DNA from 4 places in the Streptomyces sp. NPDC008163 genome. Region 3 is predicted to be linked to each of the others. Evidence: riboswitches for the same ligand, from Rfam matches in the RefSeq annotation. Region 3 holds a riboswitch; each other region holds the start of a gene.

Region 1 (4,662 bases), on a different contig from region 3:
CGCGGTGCGGGAAGAGCTGGTGGTCCTGGAACATCAGGCCGAGGCCGCGCCGGTGGACCGGGATGCCGTCCTGGTCGGTGCCGTCGAGCAGGACCCGGCCGCCGTCCGGCTCCTGGAGCCCTGCGACCAGGCGCAGCAGGGTGGACTTGCCGCTGCCGCTCGGCCCGAGGACGCAGACGATCTCGTGGTCGGCGACCTCCAGGTCGACCCCGTCGAGCGCGGCCCGGTCGCCGAAGCGGACGGTGGCCGATTCGAGCGTCAGCATCTCTAGAACTCCCCGGATCGGTCGGTGCGGATGCGTTCGAGCAGCAGCAGCGACACCGCGCACACGAGCATCAGGATGGTGCTGAGGGCCATGGCCTGGCCGTAATTGAGCTCCCCGGACCGGCCTAGCAGCCGCGCCACGGCCACCGGCAGCGTCGGGTTGTCGGGCCGCGCGATGAACACGGTCGCGCCGAACTCCCCCAGCGACACGGCGAACGCGAACCCGGCGGCGACCAGCAGCGCCCGCCGTACGAGCGGGAAGTCCACCTCGCGCCAGGCCCGCAGCGGCGACGCCCCGAGCACCGCCGCCGCCTCCCGCAGCCGGGTGTCCACCGCGCGCAGGACCGGCAGCATCGTCCGTACGACGAAGGGCACCCCGACCAGCGCCTGGGCGAGCGGCACCAGGATCCAGGAGGTACGGAGGTCGAGCGGCGGCTTGTCCAGGGTGATCAGGAAGCCGAAGCCGACGGTGACCGCCGAGACCCCGAGCGGCAGCATCAGCAGCGCGTCGAAGCCCCGGACGAGCCGCCCCGCCCGCCGGGTGAGCGCGGCGGCGGCGAGCCCGCCGACGACGAGGGCGATCAGCGTCGCGACGACGGCGTAGCGCAGGGAGTTCCCGATCGCCTCGACCGGCGCCACCAGGAACGTACCGCTGTTGGCGTCCGCCGAGGTCAGCGCGCGGTAGTAGGCGAGACCGGAGCCGCCCAGCGAGCGTTCCACCAGGACGGCGAGCGGCAGCAGGACCAGCAGCAGCACGCTCAGCAGGACCCCGGCGAGCAGCATCCACTGGCCGGCCCCGCGCGGCCTGCGCGCGGTCGCCGAGGGGTCGACCAGCTTCAGCGCGCGCTCCCTGCGGCGTACGGTCCAGGCGTGCACGGCGAGGATCGCGCCGACGGCGGCGAACTGCACGAGCGTCAGCACGGCGGCCGTGGGCAGCGCGAGCAGTTGCGCGGTCTGCCGGTAGATCTCCACCTCCAGCGTGGAGAAGCCGGGGCCGCCGAGGATCTGTACGACTCCGAAGGAGGTGAAGGTGAAGAGGAAGACCATCAGCGCGGCGGCGGCCACGGCCGGGGCGAGCGCGGGCAGGGTCACGCGGCGCCAGGCGGCGAACCGGCTCGCGCCGAGCACCCGGGCGGCCTCCTCCTGGCGCGGGTCGAGCTGTGCCCAGAGCCCGCCGACGGTCCGGACGACGACCGCGTAGTTGAAGAAGACGTGCGCCAGCAGGATCGCCCACACGGTCGTGTCGAGCCGCACGCCCCACAGCTCGTCCAGCAGCCCACCGCGCCCGAGCAGCGCGAGGAACGCGGTGCCCACCACGACGGTCGGCAGCACGAACGGCACCGTGACCACGGCCCGCAGCACCTGCTTGCCGGGGAAGTCGAACCGGGCGAAGACATACGCGCCGGGCAGCGCGATCAGCAGGGTCAGCGCGGTCGAGGCGAGCGCCTGCCACAGCGTGAACCAGAGGACGTCCCGGATCTCCGGCCGGGCCAGCACCTCGCCGAACCTGCCGAACTGCCAGACGCCGTCCGCCTTGAGCCCCCGGCCCACGATCGCGGCGACCGGGTAGGCGAAGAACACGGCGAAGAACGCGACGGGCACGGCCATCAGGCCGAGCCGCACCGCGGCCCCGCGCCGGGCCCGGGCGCGTGCGGACCTCCCGCGCGCGCCCGGTCCGCGTACGGGGGTCTTCGCTACTTCACTACGAGCGAGGACCACGACTGGACCCACTGCTCACGGTTCTTGGCGATGGTGTCCGGGGCCACGGTCGCCGGCTTCTCCGCGGTGGCGCCGAACTTCGTGAAGAGCTCGGGCAACTCGGCGTCCTTGGCGACCGGGCTGACGAACATGGTGAGCGGCATGTCCTCCTGGAACTCCTTCCCGATCAGGAAGTCCAGCAGGGCCTTGCCGCCCGCCTCGTTCTTCGCACCGTCCAGCAGACCGGCGAACTCGATCTGGCGGAAGCACGTCCCGGTGGCGACCCCGGTCGGCGCGGTCTTCGGCCGCGGGTCCGCGTACAGCACCTCGACGGGCGGGCTGGAGGCGTAGCTGACGACGAGCGGCCGGTCGGCCTTGGCCTTCCTGCCGCCGGCCGAGCCGGAGAACTCCTCGTTGTACGCCTGTTCCCAGCCGTCCACGACCTTGACGCCGTTGTCCTTCAGCTTCTTCCAGTAGTCCTGGTAGCCGTCCTCGCCGAAGGTGGCGACGGTGCCGAGGAGGAAGCCGAGGCCGGGCGAGGAGGTCGCGGCGTTCTCGGTGACGAGCAGGTTCTTGTACGCGGGCTTCGCCAGGTCCGCGAAGGTCTTCGGCGGCGCGAGCTTCTTGTCGGCGAAGTACTTCTTGTCGTAGTTGACGCAGATGTCGCCGGTGTCGACCGGGGTGACGCGGTGCTTGTCCGCGTCCAGCTGGACATCGACCGGGACCCGGTCCAGGCCCTTGGCCTCGTACGGGGTGAACAGGCCGTTGTCCAGGGCGCGCGAGAGCAGGGTGTTGTCGACGCCGAAGAACACGTCGCCGCGCGGGGAACCCTTGGTCAGGATCTCCTGGTTCAGCGCGGCGCCCGCGTCCCCGCTCTTGAGGACCTTGACGGTGTAGCCGGTCTGCCGGGTGAACTCCTTCAGCACGCCCTTGGAGGCGTTGAAGGAGTCGTGGCTGACGAGGGTGACGGTCTTTGAACCGGCGCCCTGGGTGGAACCGGAACCGGAGCCCGAGTCGTCGGAACTTCCGCAGCCGGCCAGCGCGGTGACGCCGAGCGCGGCGGCGACGGCCGCCACCGCGGCCTTCTGGGTGGTGCTCATGTGTGATTCCTCCTGGAGTGACCAGGAAGAGACGCGGCCCCGCCCGCACACCGGCCGGAGCCGGAAGCGGGCAGGGCGCAACAGCTTGAGTATGGTCCGAACTTCCTACCCGGAATGACCCGGGCGAGGTTCAGAGGGTCTGCGGCCAACCTGTCCTTGGTGCCGCACTCTCAGCGCTGTGGCGCTCCCCTGTCGGAATATGCAGTTGACTTCGGCCCCAGGCTACACGGCCGTTTTCGGCCGTGGTCCCGGGCACCGACGGCCGCCCGCCTCAGCGCTCGGAGGCCGCCAGCTGTCCGCAGGCGCCGTCGATCTCCTGTCCCCGGGTGTCGCGGACGGTGACCGGCACCCCGTGGGACGCGATGGCCTCCACGAACGCCCGCTCGTCCTCGGGCCGCGAGGCGGTCCACTTGGAGCCGGGCGTCGGATTGAGCGGGATCAGGTTGACGTGGACCCGCTTGCCCTTGAGGAGGCGGCCCAGCAGGTCGCCGCGCCACGCCTGGTCGTTGATGTCGCGGATCAGGGCGTACTCGATGGAGATGCGACGGCCCGACTTCTCCGCGTACTCCCACGCGGCGTCCAGCACCTCGCGCACCTTCCACCGGGTGTTCACCGGCACGAGGGTGTCGCGCAGCTCGTCGTCCGGGGCGTGCAGCGAGACCGCGAGGCGGCACTTGAACCCCTCGTCGGCGAACCGCAGCATCGCGGGCACCAGGCCGACGGTGGAGACGGTGATCCCGCGCTGCGAGAGGCCGAGGCCGTCGGGCTCGGGGTCGGTGAGCCGGCGGATCGCGCCGACGACGCGGTTGTAGTTGGCCAGCGGCTCGCCCATGCCCATGAACACGATGTTGGAGAGCCGGGCGGGCCCGCCGGGAACCTCGCCGTCGCGCAGCGCGCGCATGCCGTCCACGATCTGGTGGACGATCTCCGCGGTCGACAGGTTGCGGTCGAGTCCGGCCTGCCCGGTCGCGCAGAACGGGCAGTTCATCCCGCAGCCGGCCTGCGAGGAGATGCACATCGTGACCCGCTCCGGGTAGCGCATCAGGACGGACTCGACCAGCGTCCCGTCGTGCAGCTTCCAGAGGGTCTTACGGGTGGTGTCGTCGTCGCAGCTGATGTGCCGGACGACGGACATCAGGTCGGGGAACATCGCCTCGGCGAGCTTGTCCCGCGATCCGGCCGGGATGTTGGTCCACTCGGCCGGGTCGTGCGCGTACCGCGCGAAGTAGTGCTGCGAGAGCTGCTGGGCGCGGAACGGCTTCTCGCCGATCGCGGCGACGGCCTCCCTGCGCTCGGCGGGCGTGAGGTCGGCGAGGTGCCGCGGCGGCTTCTTGGCTCCGCGGGGCGCGACGAAAGTGAGTTCTCCGGGCTTAGGCATGGTTCTTCCAGTGTCGCAGACAAGCCGAGGTGCCCCGCGTCGTCGCCCAGCTCAGCCCGGGTGACTGCTACGCGAACCCGGTCGTTACTGGTCGTGGTCGGTGGTCACTGGCGACCCTGGGACGGCCCACAGACGGCCCCGTGCCACGCTTCAGTCAGCAGGTCAGGCGCGCGAGACGGCATCGGGGCCCGGCTTCAGCAGGCGGCGGCCATCGTGCGCGCG
Region 2 (4,662 bases), on a different contig from region 3:
CGTCCGCTCGTCGGCCACCACCTCCAGCTTCACCCAGTCCGTGCCCAGCGCCTCACGGGCCAGCCGGGCGGTGAGCACGGCCTCCCCGGCGGTGTAGCAGCCGGCGGTGTTCGGCAGCACCCGGATGGACAGCTTCCGCAGCACGGAGAGCACCGAGCCCTGCACGGTCGGGTCGAGGCGGCGCATCGCGACGGTGGTCAGCTCGGTGCCGGACGCGATCAGCGACCGCTCCAGCACGTCCAGGCTGGGCGCCCCGCCGGTGCCCATGATCAGCCGTGAGGCGAAGTCGGTGCCGCCGAGGGTGAACAGGTCGTCGGACATCGTCAGCCTCCCTGGACCGCGGTCAGGACCTCGACCCGGTCGCCGTCGACGAGCGCTGCGGCGGACCACTGGCCGCGCGGCACCACGGTCTCGTTGAGCGCGGCGGCCACCCCCGCCGTCGCGTCGGTCAGCGTCGCGACGAGGGCGTCCAGGGTGGTGCCCGGCGCGACGGCGGCCGGGGCTCCGTTCACGGACACGGTGAGCGGGGTCGGGTCGGTCATGCGGGCTGCTCCTGGGATGCGGGGGCCGGGGCGAACCGGCCGGGGGAGAAGGGGCGGGCCGCCTCGGGCAGCTCGCCGTCGGCCAGCAGCGACGCCATGGCGTCCCCGGTGACGGGGGTGAGCAGCACGCCGTTGCGGCCGTGGCCGGTGGCGAGGTGGAGGCCGGGCAGCGCGGTGCGGCCGAGCAGCGGGGCGTTGTCGGGGGAGGCGGGGCGCAGACCGGCGCGGGTCTCGGTGAGCGGCAGCTCGGTGATCCCGGGCACCAGCTCGTGGGCGTCGCGCAGCAGCTCGTAGACCCCGCCCGCCGTGACGGTGGTGTCCCAGCCCATCTCCTCGGTGGTGGCGCCGACGACCAGCTCGCCGTTCTCGCGCGGCACGAGATAGACGTGGCTGCCCCGGACCACCGCGCGCACGGTGCGCGAGAGGAAGGGGGCGTACGCCGGGGGCACGGTGAGGCGCAGCACCTGGCCCTTGACCGGGCGGACCGGCGGCAGGACATGGGCGGGGACCCCGGCGAGCCGGCCGCTGAGGCTGCCCGCGGCGAGCACGACCTGGCCGGCGGCCAGCTCCGTACCGTCGTCGAGCACGGCTCCCGCGGCCCGGTCCGCGACCACCGAGAGGCGGTCGGCCCGGCGGCGGTGGAAGACCACTCCGGCCCGTTCGCAGGCGGTGAGCAGCGCGGCGGCGAGGCGGCGCGGATCGACCTGGTGGTCGCCGTCCACCCGCAGGCCGCCGCGCACGCCCGGGGCGAGCATCGGTTCCAGGCGGCGGCACTCGCGCCCGGTCAGCCACTCCGACTCCAGGCCCGAGCGGCGTTGCAGCTCGTGGAGCTCGCGCAGATGGGCGCGGTCGTCGGCGTCGAGCGCGACGGCCAGGGTGCCGCAGGCGCGGAAGCCGATGTCCTGCCCGCTCGCCTCCTCCAGCTCCGCCGTGAACGACGGATAGCGCCGGGCGGAGGCGAGGTTGAGCCCGAGCAGCGTCTCCTCGCCGTAGTGCAGCTCGGTGACGGCGGCCAGCATGCCGGCCGCGACCCGGGCCGCTCCGCCGCCCGGCCCCGGGTCGGCGAGCGCGACGGCCAGGCCGCGCCGGGCGACCCGCCAGGCGGTCACCAGGCCGATGATGCCGCCCCCGATGACGAGGACGTCGGACCCTTCGGTGGGATGGGTGCGCATGGGCGTCCAGCCCCTCCCTTCGCCGGCATGACCCGGATCAGGTTCGTACGGTCGGAGGCCGTCCAGCCTCCCTCTCAGCCCGGTCCGTCCGGGCTCCCGCGTGTCTTACGGTGGCCACCCTAAACCCCGCCCGGCGGACCGGGTAGGGAGGGCCGGGGGAGGGGGCGCCCTTTCTTGACGTCCCGTCAGGTACGTAAGGTGGATCAGGTGAGCGAGCAGCAGCGGGCAGAGCGGACCGAACGCCGGGTCGTCGTCGCGGGCGCGGGCATGGCGGGCGTGCAGACCGCCGTCGCCCTGCGGGAACAGGGCTTCACCGGCCCCGTCACCCTGATCGGCGCCGAACCCCACCAGCCCTACGACCGGCCACCGCTGTCCAAGGCGGTGCTGCTGGGCAAGGCCGAGGAGTCCGCCTTCGACATCGACTTCGAGGGGCTGGACATCACCCTGCGGCTGGGCTGCGAGGTCACCGGGGTCCGCGCCGGCGCCCATGAACTCGACACCTCCGGGGGCCCGGTCCGTTACGACGTCCTGGTCCTCGCCACCGGCGCCGAACCCGTCGCCCTGCCCGGCTCCGAAGGCATCCCCGGCGTGCATCTGCTGCGCACCCTCGACGACGCGGCCCGGCTGCGGCCCGTCCTGGAGGCCGGGCACCCCGTCGTGGTCGTCGGCGCCGGCTGGATCGGCGCCGAGTTCGCCACCGCCGCCCGTGCCGCCGGCTGCGAGGTCACCGTCGTCGAAGCCGCCGACCGCCCCCTGGCCGGCGCCCTGCCCGCCGAGGTCGCCGCCCCGATGGCCGCCTGGTACGAGGAGAGCGGCGCCCGGCTCCTCACCGGCGCCCGGGTCGCCCGCGTCGAGCCCGGCACGGTGGTCCTCACCGACGGACGCACCCTCCCGGCCGGCGCGGTCGTCGTCGGCATCGGCGCCCGCCCCGCCACCGGCTGGCTCGCCGGCTCCGGGATCGCGCTCGGGCCCGAGGGCTCGGTGACCGCCGACGCGGCGCTGCGCACCTCGCTGCCCGACGTGTACGCGGTCGGCGACTGCGCCTCCTTCCCCTCGGCCCGCTACGGCACCCGCCTGGTCGTCCACCACTGGGACAACGCCCTCCAGGGGCCCAGGACCGCCGCCGCCCACATCGCGACGGAGGGCGCCGACATCCCGCCGTACGACCCGGTGCCCTACTTCTGGTCCGAGCAGTTCGGCCGCTTCGTGCAGTACGCCGGGCACCACGCGGACGCGGACACCCTGCTGTGGCGCGGCGACCCGGCCGAACCCGCCTGGTCCGTGTGCTGGCTGCGCGAAGGCGCCCTGGTCGCGGTGGTCGCGGTCGGCCGCCCGCGCGACCTGGCGCAGGGGCGCCGGCTCATCGAGGCGGGGGCCCGGCTCGACGCGGACCGGGGCGGGGACCCCTCCGTACCGCTGAAGTCGGCGGTCCTGCCGTAACGGCCCGGGACCTGAAGGGCCGAGTCCGGGTTTCGGCTGTCAGTCCGGGATGGCAGGCTTGTCCCGTGACCGAGATTGACGCAAAGATCGATGCTCTCGTCCCTGCCTGGCTCCACCTGCCCGACATCGCGGAAATGCTCGATGTCGAGGTGACGCGTGTGCGGCAGCTGGTCAAGGAGGGCCAGCTCATCGCCGTACGCCGTGGGGAGAACCGGGCACTTCAGGTGCCCGCCGCCTTCATCGACGGCAACAAGGTGGTCAAGGGCCTCTCCGGGACCCTGACGCTCCTGAAGGACGACGGCTTCTCCGACGAGGAGATGCTCGAATGGCTCTTCACCCCCGACCCGACCCTGCCCGGCACCCCCGCGCAGGCACTGAGTGAGAATCGCGGCACGGAGGTGAAGCGCCGCGCCCAGGCGCTCGCCGTCTGAACCGCCCGGGGAAGCGGGCCGCACCGCACGAGCGGGCGGCCCGCTTCCCCGCGCCGCACCACCGATCCGCCATCACCGTCCCCGGGGGGAACCGCACCATGTCCACGCCTCGCGCCCAGCTGTCCGACGCCCGGCTCTACCTGTGCACGGACGCCCGCAGGCGCCAGGGAGACCTGCCCGACTTCCTCGACGCGGTCCTCGCCGGCGGGGTGGACATCGTCCAGCTCCGCGACAAGGGCATGGAGGCCGGTGAGGAGCTGGACCACTTGGCCGTCTTCGCGGACGCCTGCAAGCGGCACGGCAAGCTCCTCGCCGTCAACGACCGGGCGGACGTGGCCCACGCCATCGGCTCCGACGTGCTGCACCTGGGCCAGGGCGACCTGCCGGTCCCGGCGGCCCGCGCGATCATCGGCGCCGAGCCGGTCATCGGCCGCTCCACGCACGCCGAGGCCGAGGTCGACGCCGCCGTCGCCGAGCCCGGCGTGGACTACTTCTGCACCGGCCCCTGCTGGCCCACCCCCACCAAGCCCGGCCGCCACGCGCCCGGCCTGGACCTCGTGCGGTACGCCGCCTCGCTCGCCCCGGCCCGCCCCTGGTTCGCCATCGGGGGCATCGACGCGGACAACCTCGACCAGGTGCTGGACGCCGGGGCCCGGCGGGTCGTGGTCGTACGGGCCGTCACGGAGGCGTCCGACCCCGGTGGTGCCGCCGCTGAGCTGGCACGACGGGTCCGCGAGCGCGCCGGAGCCTGACGGCGGAGAGCCGCCTCCGGAGCGGAGGTCCGGCACCGGCCGGTACCGGCCTGGGACGAATCTGTCCGAAGGATGGACAAGAATCAGTCAATTCCGGCAAATGCCTCCGGTTCGGTTGGGGGCCCGCCCCGCCCTGGTTAACCTGCCCGTATGGCCCTTGGCACACCTTCCACCAGGACAGATCACGCGCGCACCGTGCGTGAGATGCTCGCGACCGGCGCGACCTCGTACTCGTTCGAGTTCTGGGCGCCCAAGACCGAGAAGGGCGAGCGCAACCTGTGGAACGCGCTGCGCCGGGTCGAGGCCGTCGCCCCGAGCTTCGTCT
Region 3 (4,662 bases):
CCGGACGCACGCACTACAGCCGCTCCTCGTGGGAGAGGTTCCTCAACGGCAAGCAGTTGCCGACCCCCGTGGCGGTCGAGCAGCTGGCCGCCGTGGCCGGCACTCCGCCGGAGCCGTTGCTCGACCTGCTGGCCAGGGCCGGAACAGAGGTCACGGAGCCGGCGCCGGCCGCGCCCGGCAGGGCTGCGGGGTCGCCCACCGTCGCCGGTGACGCGGCCGCCGAGGGTCGGACGCCGGGCGAGCGGCCGGGTGTCTCGTGGCGGCGGCGCTGTGCGGTGATCGGATACATCGCGGCCGGTGCCCTGATGGGCTCGGTGGCGACGGGGCTGCTCTCCCCGTACCTCGCGGGAGCGGACCGGGGCCCGGACGACGCCACGACCCGTACCGAGGGCAAGAAGGCGAGCGGGCAGGGCGCGGACCTGGTGCCCGGCGCGGGCGACATCAAGGTCAAGTGCGCGTCGGACACCTGCTGGCGCAACGATCCCCAGGCCATGGAGTGCCAGTGGGACGCGAAGACCGCCAGGAGCACCTATCTGCGCGGCATGCAGATCGAACTGCGCTACAGCGCCGCCTGCCAGGCGGTCTGGGGCCGGATCGAGGGCGGGGCCGTCGGCGACAAGGTGATCATCAAGGACGCCCGGGGGATGGAGCTGGACGCCCTCATCCGCTTCGAGCACGACTCGTACACCAAGATGCTCGGCGTCTCCAAGGAGGCGCCGCTCGACTCCATGAGCGTGTGCGGGGAGATTCCGTCCGAGAAGCAGATGCAGTGCGCGCCGACGGGAACGGCCAGGATGCCCTGACTGACCGGGCGCCGGGACCGGTGCGCTGCCGCCGGTCCCGGCGCCCGTTGAAACGGGTGCGCGGTGATGCGGTGGTGCGCCCTCCGGCAGATCTTTGTACGCTGCCCACGCACCCACGCCCGGCTTCGTCTCCCGGGACGCTTTCCACGAGCGGCGCCTACCGCGACGACCGGTACACCGCCCTCGTCCGAAGGGTGAGTCAGCGGGCCCGGCGCATCCGCAGCGGGGCGTACACCGCGAGCGCCACGAGGAACGCCACCCCGTACGCCAGGTCCGCCCCGTGCAGCGCCTCGGCCACCGGGCCCACGTACAGGCCGGTGCTCATGAACGGCACCGCCGCCGCGAAGGCAACGGCGAACGCGGCGAGCGCCGGCCACCACGGGCGCGGCCGGGCGTGCTCGGCCGCGAGGTCGACGGGGGCGCCGCGCCGGGCCCGGGCGCGGACCAGCCAGTCCACGGACACGATCGCCACGAAGCCTGGGATCCAGTAGCCGACGAGAAGCAGCACGTTCTGGAACCGGGCCGTCGTGTCGGCCGCGTGCATCCACAGCACCAGCGGGAACCCCAGGGCGGCGGCGAGCGCGGCGGCCACCGGGCGCGGCAGGCGCACCCCCATGGTCTGCAACGCCAGCGAACCGCTGTAGTCGTTCATCGCGTTGCTGCACAGCGCGGCCAGCGCCACCGCGAGCAGCCCGAACGCCCCGAGCACACCCCCGCCGAGCAGGGAGTCGATACCGCGTGCGGTCTGGTCCGTGAAGACCGAGGCACCCCACAGCCCGATCGTCTGGACCGCCGCGAACGAGGCGCTGATCCCGCCGAGCGTGCACCAGAACATGCGCGTCCGGGACGTTCCGCGCGGCAGATAGCGGCTGAAGTCGCTCGCGTACGGTGCCCAGGACAGCGCGAGGCTCAGGGCGATGGTGCAGGTCAGGACGAACGCCCCGGCCCGGTCCGCGCCGTGCACGGTCGAGGCGGTCACCGGGTCCACCCCGCGCAGGAGCTTCGTGGCGAGCACGGCGAAGGCGGCTGCCAGGGCGAACGTCATGACGGTCTGGAGCCGGTGGATCACCTCGTAACCCAGCACCCCTAGCGCGCCCTGCGCGGCCATCATGACCAGCACCCCGAGCCAGAACGGCCAGCCGCACAGCTGCGCCAGCGCGTCCCCGCCGAAGAGGCCGATCAGGGCGTCCCAGGCGATGGACGACAGCCATTGCAGGGCGCCCGGCAGCACCACACCCGGTCCGAACGCCAGTTGGGCGAGCGGCAGTTGGCCGGAGCCGGTACGGCTGCCCCAGGTGCCGAGATACGCGGTCGGCGCGGCGCCGACGAGAGTGCCGAGCACGACGGCGGCGAGCGCGGTCGCGAAGTCCAGGCCGAGCGCGATGCCGACGGTGCCGGTGAAGACGCCGGTCATGGTCAGATTGGGCGCGAACCAGACGGTGAACAGCCGGCCCGCCCCGCCGTAACGCCGGTCCTCGGGGACCGGGGCTATCCCGTGCGCCTCGATGCGCAGGTCGCCCGGGGCGGTGGGCATGCGCCCGCCGAAAGCGGCGCGCTCGTCCTGGGCATACGGCAACGACATGGAGACATCCCTCCGCCAGTGCTAACTGGTTCAGGTTCGACGGGTGTGATCTCAGCCCCGTGCGGGGCACCCCGTGTCCGGTGTGGCGGCCAGGATAGCGCCGGTCCGTCCGATGTCGTCGCGAGGGTCAGCTGAAGAGCTTCGTCACGAACGCGTGGAGGTTGCCGACGGTGCGGGCGATCTGCTCCTCCGTGGTCAGGCTCTCCTTGAACCGGGCCCCGGAGTCCACCTTCTTCTTGCCGCGCACATACAGCGAGCAGGCCAGATCCGTGCACATGTACAGGCCGACCGAATTGCCGTCGCGCCCGGCGGGGCCGGTCTTGCGGGCGGTCATCAGGGAGACCCCGCTGCCCGGGTGCGTGGTCAGGCAGAGCGAGCACATGCTCCGGTGCAGGAAGCCGCGCTGCTGGGAGGGGAAGCGCAGCGAGATGCCGGCGGGCTCGCCCCCGTGCTCGGTGACGATGTAGCTGCGTCCCGGCGCGGACAGGTCGCGCCAGCCGAGGAAGTCGAGGTCGTCCCACGGCAGCTCCTCGAAATCGCGGGGGAGCGGCAGACGCTTGGCTTCCCCCTTGGAGCAATTCACGAACGATGAGCGGATGTCCTGCTCGGTCAGGGCCTTCATGACCACGAAGCTAACTCTGCCTATGGCCCCTAGGCAAACGATTAATTCAGTTAGGGGCTCACCTGGGGCACTTCGGGCGCGAGGGTGAGCCGGTGCACGGGTGGATGCGGGATGCCGAGATCCGGGCGCCAGGTCGCGAGGATCTGCGCGGACGGGTCGAAGAGCGGCGAGGGGAGCGCGTCGAGCGGGGTCCACTCCCAGGTGCTGATCAGATGCGGCTCGGTCACCCGCGCGGTGCCGGTGTCCACGCGCACCAGCGCGGCCATCGTCACGCGGTTGATCCCGCCGAGGGCGTCGTGCAGCATCGCGAAGACGGTGACCTCCTCCTCCGGGACCGTCAGCCCGGTCTCCTCGCGCAGTTCCCGCACGGCCGCCGCCACGACGGACTCCGGCACCGGGTCGACCTTGCCGCCGGGCAGCTCCCAGGTGCCGCTGTGGTGCCGTCCGAGCAGGATCCGGCCCCGCGCGTCCTGCACGATCACCCCGACCCCCAGCGCGGCCTGGGCCTCGGGCGGCCGGCTGTTACGGGACGGGGTGTGGGGGTTCTCGGTGGCCATGCTGCTCCTCTGATGGGGGGCGGGCGGTGGGCGTCGAGCCTACGGCGATGCCGCGTCCGCCCCCGCCTCACACCGTCAGCCGCAACGAGATCTCCGAGACCCCGAGCCGTACGCTCTGCCCCCACGTCAGCTCCAGCGCGTCCGCCTCCATCCCGTCGCCGAACACCACCACCCGGTCCGACTCCACGGTCAGCCGCAGTCCCTGCCCGGGCCCCAGCTCGCCCGAGACGAACGACGTGCCGGTCGACGGCGAGGGCCACGCCTCCCGGACGAACCAGAGCAGCCGGGGGTCGGCGGGCCCGGGCAGCGGCAGGGTGCTGTGGCGCTCCTGCCAGAGCGAGCGGAGCCAGCCGGTCGCCCCGGTGCCGGTGCCGACCAGGACGCCGGAGGATGCCTGCGGCTCGGCGGGGGAGTCCGCCGTGTCGGGTCCGAGCCGGTAGCGGGCCGTCTGGTGGCCGGGCGGGCCGAGGTAGACCTCGTTGAGGGCGAGCAGCCGCTGCGTGTCGTCGGCCACCGCCTCCACCATCGTCAGCGCGTCGGCCCGCCCGCCCGGCGCCACGGCCGCCCGCATCAGCGCCGCCGCGTCGGCCGGGCGGTGGCGGACCAGGACGCCGGGGTTGCGTCCCGGATCGGTGTCGATGCCGATGACCGGCTGGCCGGAGAGGTACTTCGCGGCGTTGGCGACCAGGCCGTCCTGCCCGACGACCACCACCACGTCCTCGGGCGCGAACAGGAACCGGTCCAGGTCGGCCCGCTCCACCCGGCAGTGCCGCCAGGTGAGCGGAACGGCCGCCGCCACGTCCGCCAGGGCCTGCCGGGTCCGCTCGTGCCGGCGGGCCACCTCCTCGATGGACCGGCCCCGCGCGCCCAGGACGAACGCGGCCTGGCCGTGCGTGCCGTGGCGGGCGAGCAGTTCCTCGTACTCCGTGGTGCGGTGGACCAGGACCGCCCGCGGGGCCAGGCTCACGCCCCCGCCTCCGGCCGGGCCAGCTTGCTGAGCAGACCCGTGAGCACGTCGGGCGACAGGGTGAGACTGTCGATCTGCGGCAGGTTCTCGGCGAGCCGGGTGGCCGCCAGTGCGTGCAGCGTCGCCGCCTC
Region 4 (4,662 bases), on a different contig from region 3:
CGCGCGCCTCTGGTTCCTCGGCGACTTCACCGACCGGGGCCCCGACGGCATCGGCGTCATCGACCTCGTCATGCGGCTCTCCGCCGAGGCCGCGGCCGCCGGCGGATACTGCAAGGCCTTGATGGGCAACCACGAGCTGCTGCTCATCGGGGCCAAGCGGTTCGGCGACACCCCGGTGAACTCCGGCGCGGGAACGGCCACCTTCCAGGCGGCCTGGCTGCTCAACGGCGGGCAGAAGACGGACATGGAGCGCCTTCAGGACGTCCACCTCCAATGGATGTCCCGGCTCGACGCCGTCGTCGAGGAGGACGGGCACCTCCTGATGCACTCGGACACGACGGCGTACCTCGACTACGGCTCCACCATCGAGGACGTCAACGACACGGTGCACGCCATCCTCACGCGCAACGACGCCGACGAGTGCTGGGACCTGTTCCGCAAGCTCACCAAGCGGTTCGCCTTCCGCGACGACTCGGGCCCCCAGGCCGTCCAGGAGCTGATGGCGGCCTACGGCGGCCGGCGGGTCGTCCATGGCCACAGCCCCATCCCGTACCTGACCGGCGAGGTCGGCTCCGAGGACGGCGAGGACGGTGCCGGGCCGCAGGTCGACGGGCCGCATGTGTACGCCGACGGGCTGGCCATCGCCATGGACGGCGGGGTGACCATGGCCGGAAAGCTACTGGTCGTCCAACTCCCCCTGCATGACTGACCCCTCTGCGGGGAAGAAGCGTCCCGAGCTGACCACGCCGAGTACAGGGGCTATTTCCGGAAACCCTCTGTCACCCCGCGCCGTGCGCGCTCTACCATCGGCCTATCAGTAGCAGGCTCTCCTCCGTTTCCGCCCGAACTGCCCGGACCCAGCGGGCATACAGGCCCGACGGAGCATCGGGGGATGCAGATGAACAGCGCTCCGCACCTGCTGACCGAGGACCGGCCCGAGTACGAACGGCTCCTCGACGACGCACTGCGTCACGCACACGAACGACCGGAACTGGCCGCCGTAGGGGAACGCCTCAACGCCGTCCAGCTGCGCACCATGGCGCTGGCGGCCGTCGCCCTGATCACCGCCACGGCCGCCGCCGAGTACGAGCAGTACGTGAAGGCCCGTGACGAAGCACGCGCCACCGCCCGGGACACGGCATCCGGCACAGCACCGGACGGCCTCGGCCAGTCGGGCGCCGGCATAGGGGCGGTCGTCACCGTTCTGGCGCCGATGCTGGCGGGCACGGCGGCGGCCATATTCCTGCTGGTCGGCTACCTCCTGAAGATGCTGGAGCCACCACCGGCGTTCGCCGGTCCCATGGTGGACGCCGGCTGGTTCTTCGCCGCCGTCACGGCCGCCGCCATCTTCGTCGCCGCCATCGGCCTGCTCATCGCCGCCCTGCGCAACGGCTCGACGTCCCTGTCGGCCCGCGAGGCCCGCGAGCAGCTGCCCGACGACGTGGCCCGCGCCAAGGACGCCTGGCGGCAGGCGCTGCTGGAGCGGGGCATCGTGCCCTTCCTGCGCGACGCCCTCGCCGAGCCCGCCGCCGGTCCCGCGATCCCCGCCCCGCACCGCCCGACGGGCCGCCTCCCCAAGATCGGCTACAGCAGGCCCGACTTCGCCGGCCCGGACGAGGGCCCGGCGGCGGCGCCCCGCCCCACGTACAGCAGCCCGGACTTCACCAGCCCCGACTTCGGCGGGCCCGAGCACGAACTGGACTGACCGCCACGGCTCCGGCGGAAGGCGCCGGAGCCGTGTGCGGCCGGTCAGTCGGCCAACGGCAGATAGACCCGGTTCCCGCCCGCCGCGAATTCACGCGACTTGCCGAGCATGCCCTCGGCGATCTCCTCGGCCGTCGCCTCGGTGCCGGCCGCACCGCCGAACTGCTCGGTGATGCTGTGGCTGATCTTCATCGAACAGAATTTCGGACCGCACATCGAGCAGAAGTGCGCCGTCTTGGCGGGTTCGGCGGGCAGGGTCTCGTCGTGGAACTCCCGTGCCGTGTCCGGGTCGAGCGCCAGGTTGAACTGGTCCTCCCAGCGGAACTCGAACCGGGCGTCCGACAGCGCGTCGTCCCACTCCTGCGCCCCCGGGTGGCCCTTGGCCAGGTCGGCGGCGTGGGCAGCGATCTTGTACGTGATGACCCCGGTCTTCACATCGTCCCGGTTCGGCAGCCCCAGGTGCTCCTTCGGCGTCACGTAACAGAGCATCGCCGTCCCCCACCAGGCGATCATCGCGGCGCCGATGCCCGAGGTGATGTGGTCGTACGCCGGCGCGATGTCGGTGGTCAGCGGGCCGAGCGTGTAGAACGGCGCCTCCTCGCAGATCTCCTGCTGAAGGTCGATGTTCTCCTTGATCTTGTGCATCGGGACGTGTCCCGGCCCTTCGATCATGGTCTGCACGCCGAACCGCTTGGCGACCGTGTTCAGTTCGCCGAGCGTGCGCAGCTCGGCGAACTGCGCCTCGTCGTTGGCGTCCGCGATCGACCCGGGCCGCAATCCGTCGCCCAGGGAGTAGGTCACGTCGTACGCGGCGAGGATCTCGCAGAGCTCCTCGAAGTGCTCGTACAGGAAAGACTCCTTGTGGTGTGCCAGGCACCATGCCGCCATGATCGAGCCGCCCCGGGAGACGATGCCGGTCTTGCGCCGGGCGGTGAGGGGCACATACGGCAGGCGCACGCCGGCGTGCACCGTCATGTAGTCCACGCCCTGCTCGGCCTGCTCGACGACGGTGTCCTTGTAGATCTCCCAGGTCAGTTCCTCCGCCCGCCCGTCGACCTTCTCAAGGGCCTGGTAGAGGGGGACGGTTCCGATCGGTACGGGTGAATTGCGAAGAACCCACTCACGGGTGGTGTGGATGTTGCGGCCGGTGGAAAGGTCCATGACCGTGTCCGCACCCCACCGGGTCGCCCACGTCATCTTGTCCACCTCCTCCTCGATGGAGGACGTCACCGCGGAGTTGCCGATGTTGGCATTGACCTTCACCAGGAACCGCTTTCCGATGATCATCGGCTCGGTCTCGGGGTGGTTGACGTTGGCGGGCAGCACCGCGCGGCCGGCCGCGATCTCCTCGCGCACCACCTCCGCCGGCACGTTCTCGCGGACCGCGACGTACTCCATCTCCGGGGTGATCTCGCCCCCGCGGGCGTACGCGAGCTGGGTGACGGGCCGTCCGTCCCGGCTCCGCCGCGGGCGGCGCGGACGGCCGGGGAACACCGCGTCCAGATTGCGCAGCCCACCTCGAGGCGAGGTGTGCTTGAGCCCGTCGTCCTCGGGACGGGCGGGGCGGCCCGCGTACTCCTCGGTGTCGCTGCGGGCGATGATCCAGTTCTCCCGGAGCGGTGCGAGGCCGCGCCGGACGTCGGTCCCGACGGCCGGGTCGGTGTACGGCCCGGACGTGTCGTACAGCGTCACGTCCTCGCCGTTGGTCAGGTGCACCTGGCGGACCGGCACCCGGATGTCGGGGCGCGGCCCCTGGACGTATCCCTTGTGCCAGCCGATGGACTTCCCGGCCTCGTCGCCCTGATTGGAGGCAGGCGTGCGTGTGTCCGATGTGGTCATGAGACCTACTCCCTACGCCGGCATTACCCGGTAACAGGTTCGGCGGTCGGCGCAGCGTCTCCCGTACGGTCGTACGGCGGTCAGCGCCCTCTCAGCCCGGTGCTCCGAGCTCCCGCGTGTGCAAAGGTGCCACCACGCTAGCCCCCTGACGGGTGAGCTGAACAGAGGGCCCCTTCCTTCTTGCGATGATCGGCCGGTGACGTCCCCTCATCGCGACCCGGAACCGCAGGGCCATCAGCACACGCACAGCCATGGCCCGGCCGCACCCGTCTCCGCCCATCTGCGCAAGGTGATCGCCGCCGTGCTGGTCCCCTTCGCAGCCGCCGTGCTCGTCGGCCTCGTGGTGCTCTGGCCGGGCGGTGCGCCGGCGCACGAACGGACCGGTGTCGGTTTCGACCGGCAGACCCAGCAGGGAAAGGTGGTGAGCGTCGTAGAGGTCGACTGCAAGGACGTGAACGCCGCCCAGCTTCCCGTAAGCGCCGAGACCCGACCCCCCGAGGACCGGCCGACGTCCGGCAGCCTCTGCGACAAGGCCACCGTCGAGGTCACCACCGGCCCCGACTCGGGGCGCCGGTTCGTCGAGGTCGTCCAGCCGGACGCACCGAGGCAACTGCGGGAGGGCCAGGGGGTGGTGGTGGCGTACGCCCCCGACGCGCCCCATGACCTCCAGTACTCCGTGACGGACGTGAACCGGAAGTTCCCCCTGTATCTGCTGGCCGGAATCTTCGCCCTCGCCGTGGTGCTCGTGGGCAGGATGCGCGGGGTCATGGCCCTGGTGGCGCTCGCCCTGTCGTTCGCCGTACTGACCCTGTTCATCCTTCCGGCCATACTGCAGGGCTCGAATCCGTTGCTGGTGGCGGTCGTCGGGGCCGGAGCGATCATGCTGATCGCGCTCTACATCTGCCACGGACCGACCGCCCGCACCTCCGTCGCCGTCATCGGCACCCTGATCTCACTGCTCCTGATCGGGCTGCTCGGCTCACTCTTCATCGGCTGGGCAAGCCTGAGCGGGAACACCGACGACAGCACCGGCCTCATCCACGGCCTGTATCCGCACATCGACATGAGCGGACTGCTGCTGGCCGGCGTCATCATCGGCTCCCTGGGCGTGCTCGACGA

Evidence for each region. A riboswitch is a leader RNA that binds a small molecule or an ion and turns the genes downstream of it on or off. The one in region 3 is predicted to bind thiamine pyrophosphate.
Region 1: it holds a riboswitch for thiamine pyrophosphate, as region 3 does, so the genes downstream of both, ACFZAT_RS29815 (thiamine ABC transporter substrate-binding protein) here and ACFZAT_RS07960 (cytosine permease) in region 3, are expected to answer to the same signal.
Region 2: it holds a riboswitch for thiamine pyrophosphate, as region 3 does, so the genes downstream of both, thiO (glycine oxidase ThiO) here and ACFZAT_RS07960 (cytosine permease) in region 3, are expected to answer to the same signal.
Region 4: it holds a riboswitch for thiamine pyrophosphate, as region 3 does, so the genes downstream of both, thiC (phosphomethylpyrimidine synthase ThiC) here and ACFZAT_RS07960 (cytosine permease) in region 3, are expected to answer to the same signal.

Annotation. Positions count from the first base shown of each region.
Region 1 covers NZ_JBIBHG010000016.1:93,964-98,625, reverse strand. Annotated here, with positions in the region: gene ACFZAT_RS29825 (ATP-binding cassette domain-containing protein) at 1-265, opposite strand, end outside; gene ACFZAT_RS29820 (ABC transporter permease subunit) at 268-1,872, opposite strand; gene ACFZAT_RS29815 (thiamine ABC transporter substrate-binding protein) at 1,959-3,062, opposite strand; TPP riboswitch at 3,147-3,263, opposite strand; gene rlmN (23S rRNA (adenine(2503)-C(2))-methyltransferase RlmN) at 3,334-4,440, opposite strand; gene ACFZAT_RS29805 (NUDIX domain-containing protein) at 4,603-4,662, opposite strand, start outside.
Region 2 covers NZ_JBIBHG010000002.1:258,122-262,783, forward strand. Annotated here, with positions in the region: gene ACFZAT_RS06270 (thiazole synthase) at 1-321, opposite strand, end outside; gene thiS (sulfur carrier protein ThiS) at 324-542, opposite strand; gene thiO (glycine oxidase ThiO) at 539-1,714, opposite strand; TPP riboswitch at 1,712-1,824, opposite strand; gene ACFZAT_RS06285 (FAD-dependent oxidoreductase) at 1,922-3,154, shown strand; gene ACFZAT_RS06290 (Rv2175c family DNA-binding protein) at 3,220-3,585, shown strand; gene thiE (thiamine phosphate synthase) at 3,684-4,337, shown strand; gene metF (methylenetetrahydrofolate reductase [NAD(P)H]) at 4,488-4,662, shown strand, end outside.
Region 3 covers NZ_JBIBHG010000003.1:7,802-12,463, reverse strand. Annotated here, with positions in the region: gene ACFZAT_RS07965 (helix-turn-helix domain-containing protein) at 1-803, shown strand, start outside; gene ACFZAT_RS07960 (cytosine permease) at 1,003-2,385, opposite strand; TPP riboswitch at 2,376-2,469, opposite strand; gene ACFZAT_RS07955 (FBP domain-containing protein) at 2,513-3,007, opposite strand; gene ACFZAT_RS07950 (NUDIX domain-containing protein) at 3,058-3,564, opposite strand; gene ACFZAT_RS07945 (hypothetical protein) at 3,632-4,531, opposite strand; gene ACFZAT_RS07940 (SPFH domain-containing protein) at 4,528-4,662, opposite strand, start outside.
Region 4 covers NZ_JBIBHG010000012.1:72,146-76,807, reverse strand. Annotated here, with positions in the region: gene ACFZAT_RS25365 (metallophosphoesterase) at 1-709, shown strand, start outside; gene ACFZAT_RS25360 (hypothetical protein) at 893-1,705, shown strand; gene thiC (phosphomethylpyrimidine synthase ThiC) at 1,750-3,543, opposite strand; TPP riboswitch at 3,536-3,669, opposite strand; gene ACFZAT_RS25350 (YibE/F family protein) at 3,740-4,662, shown strand, end outside.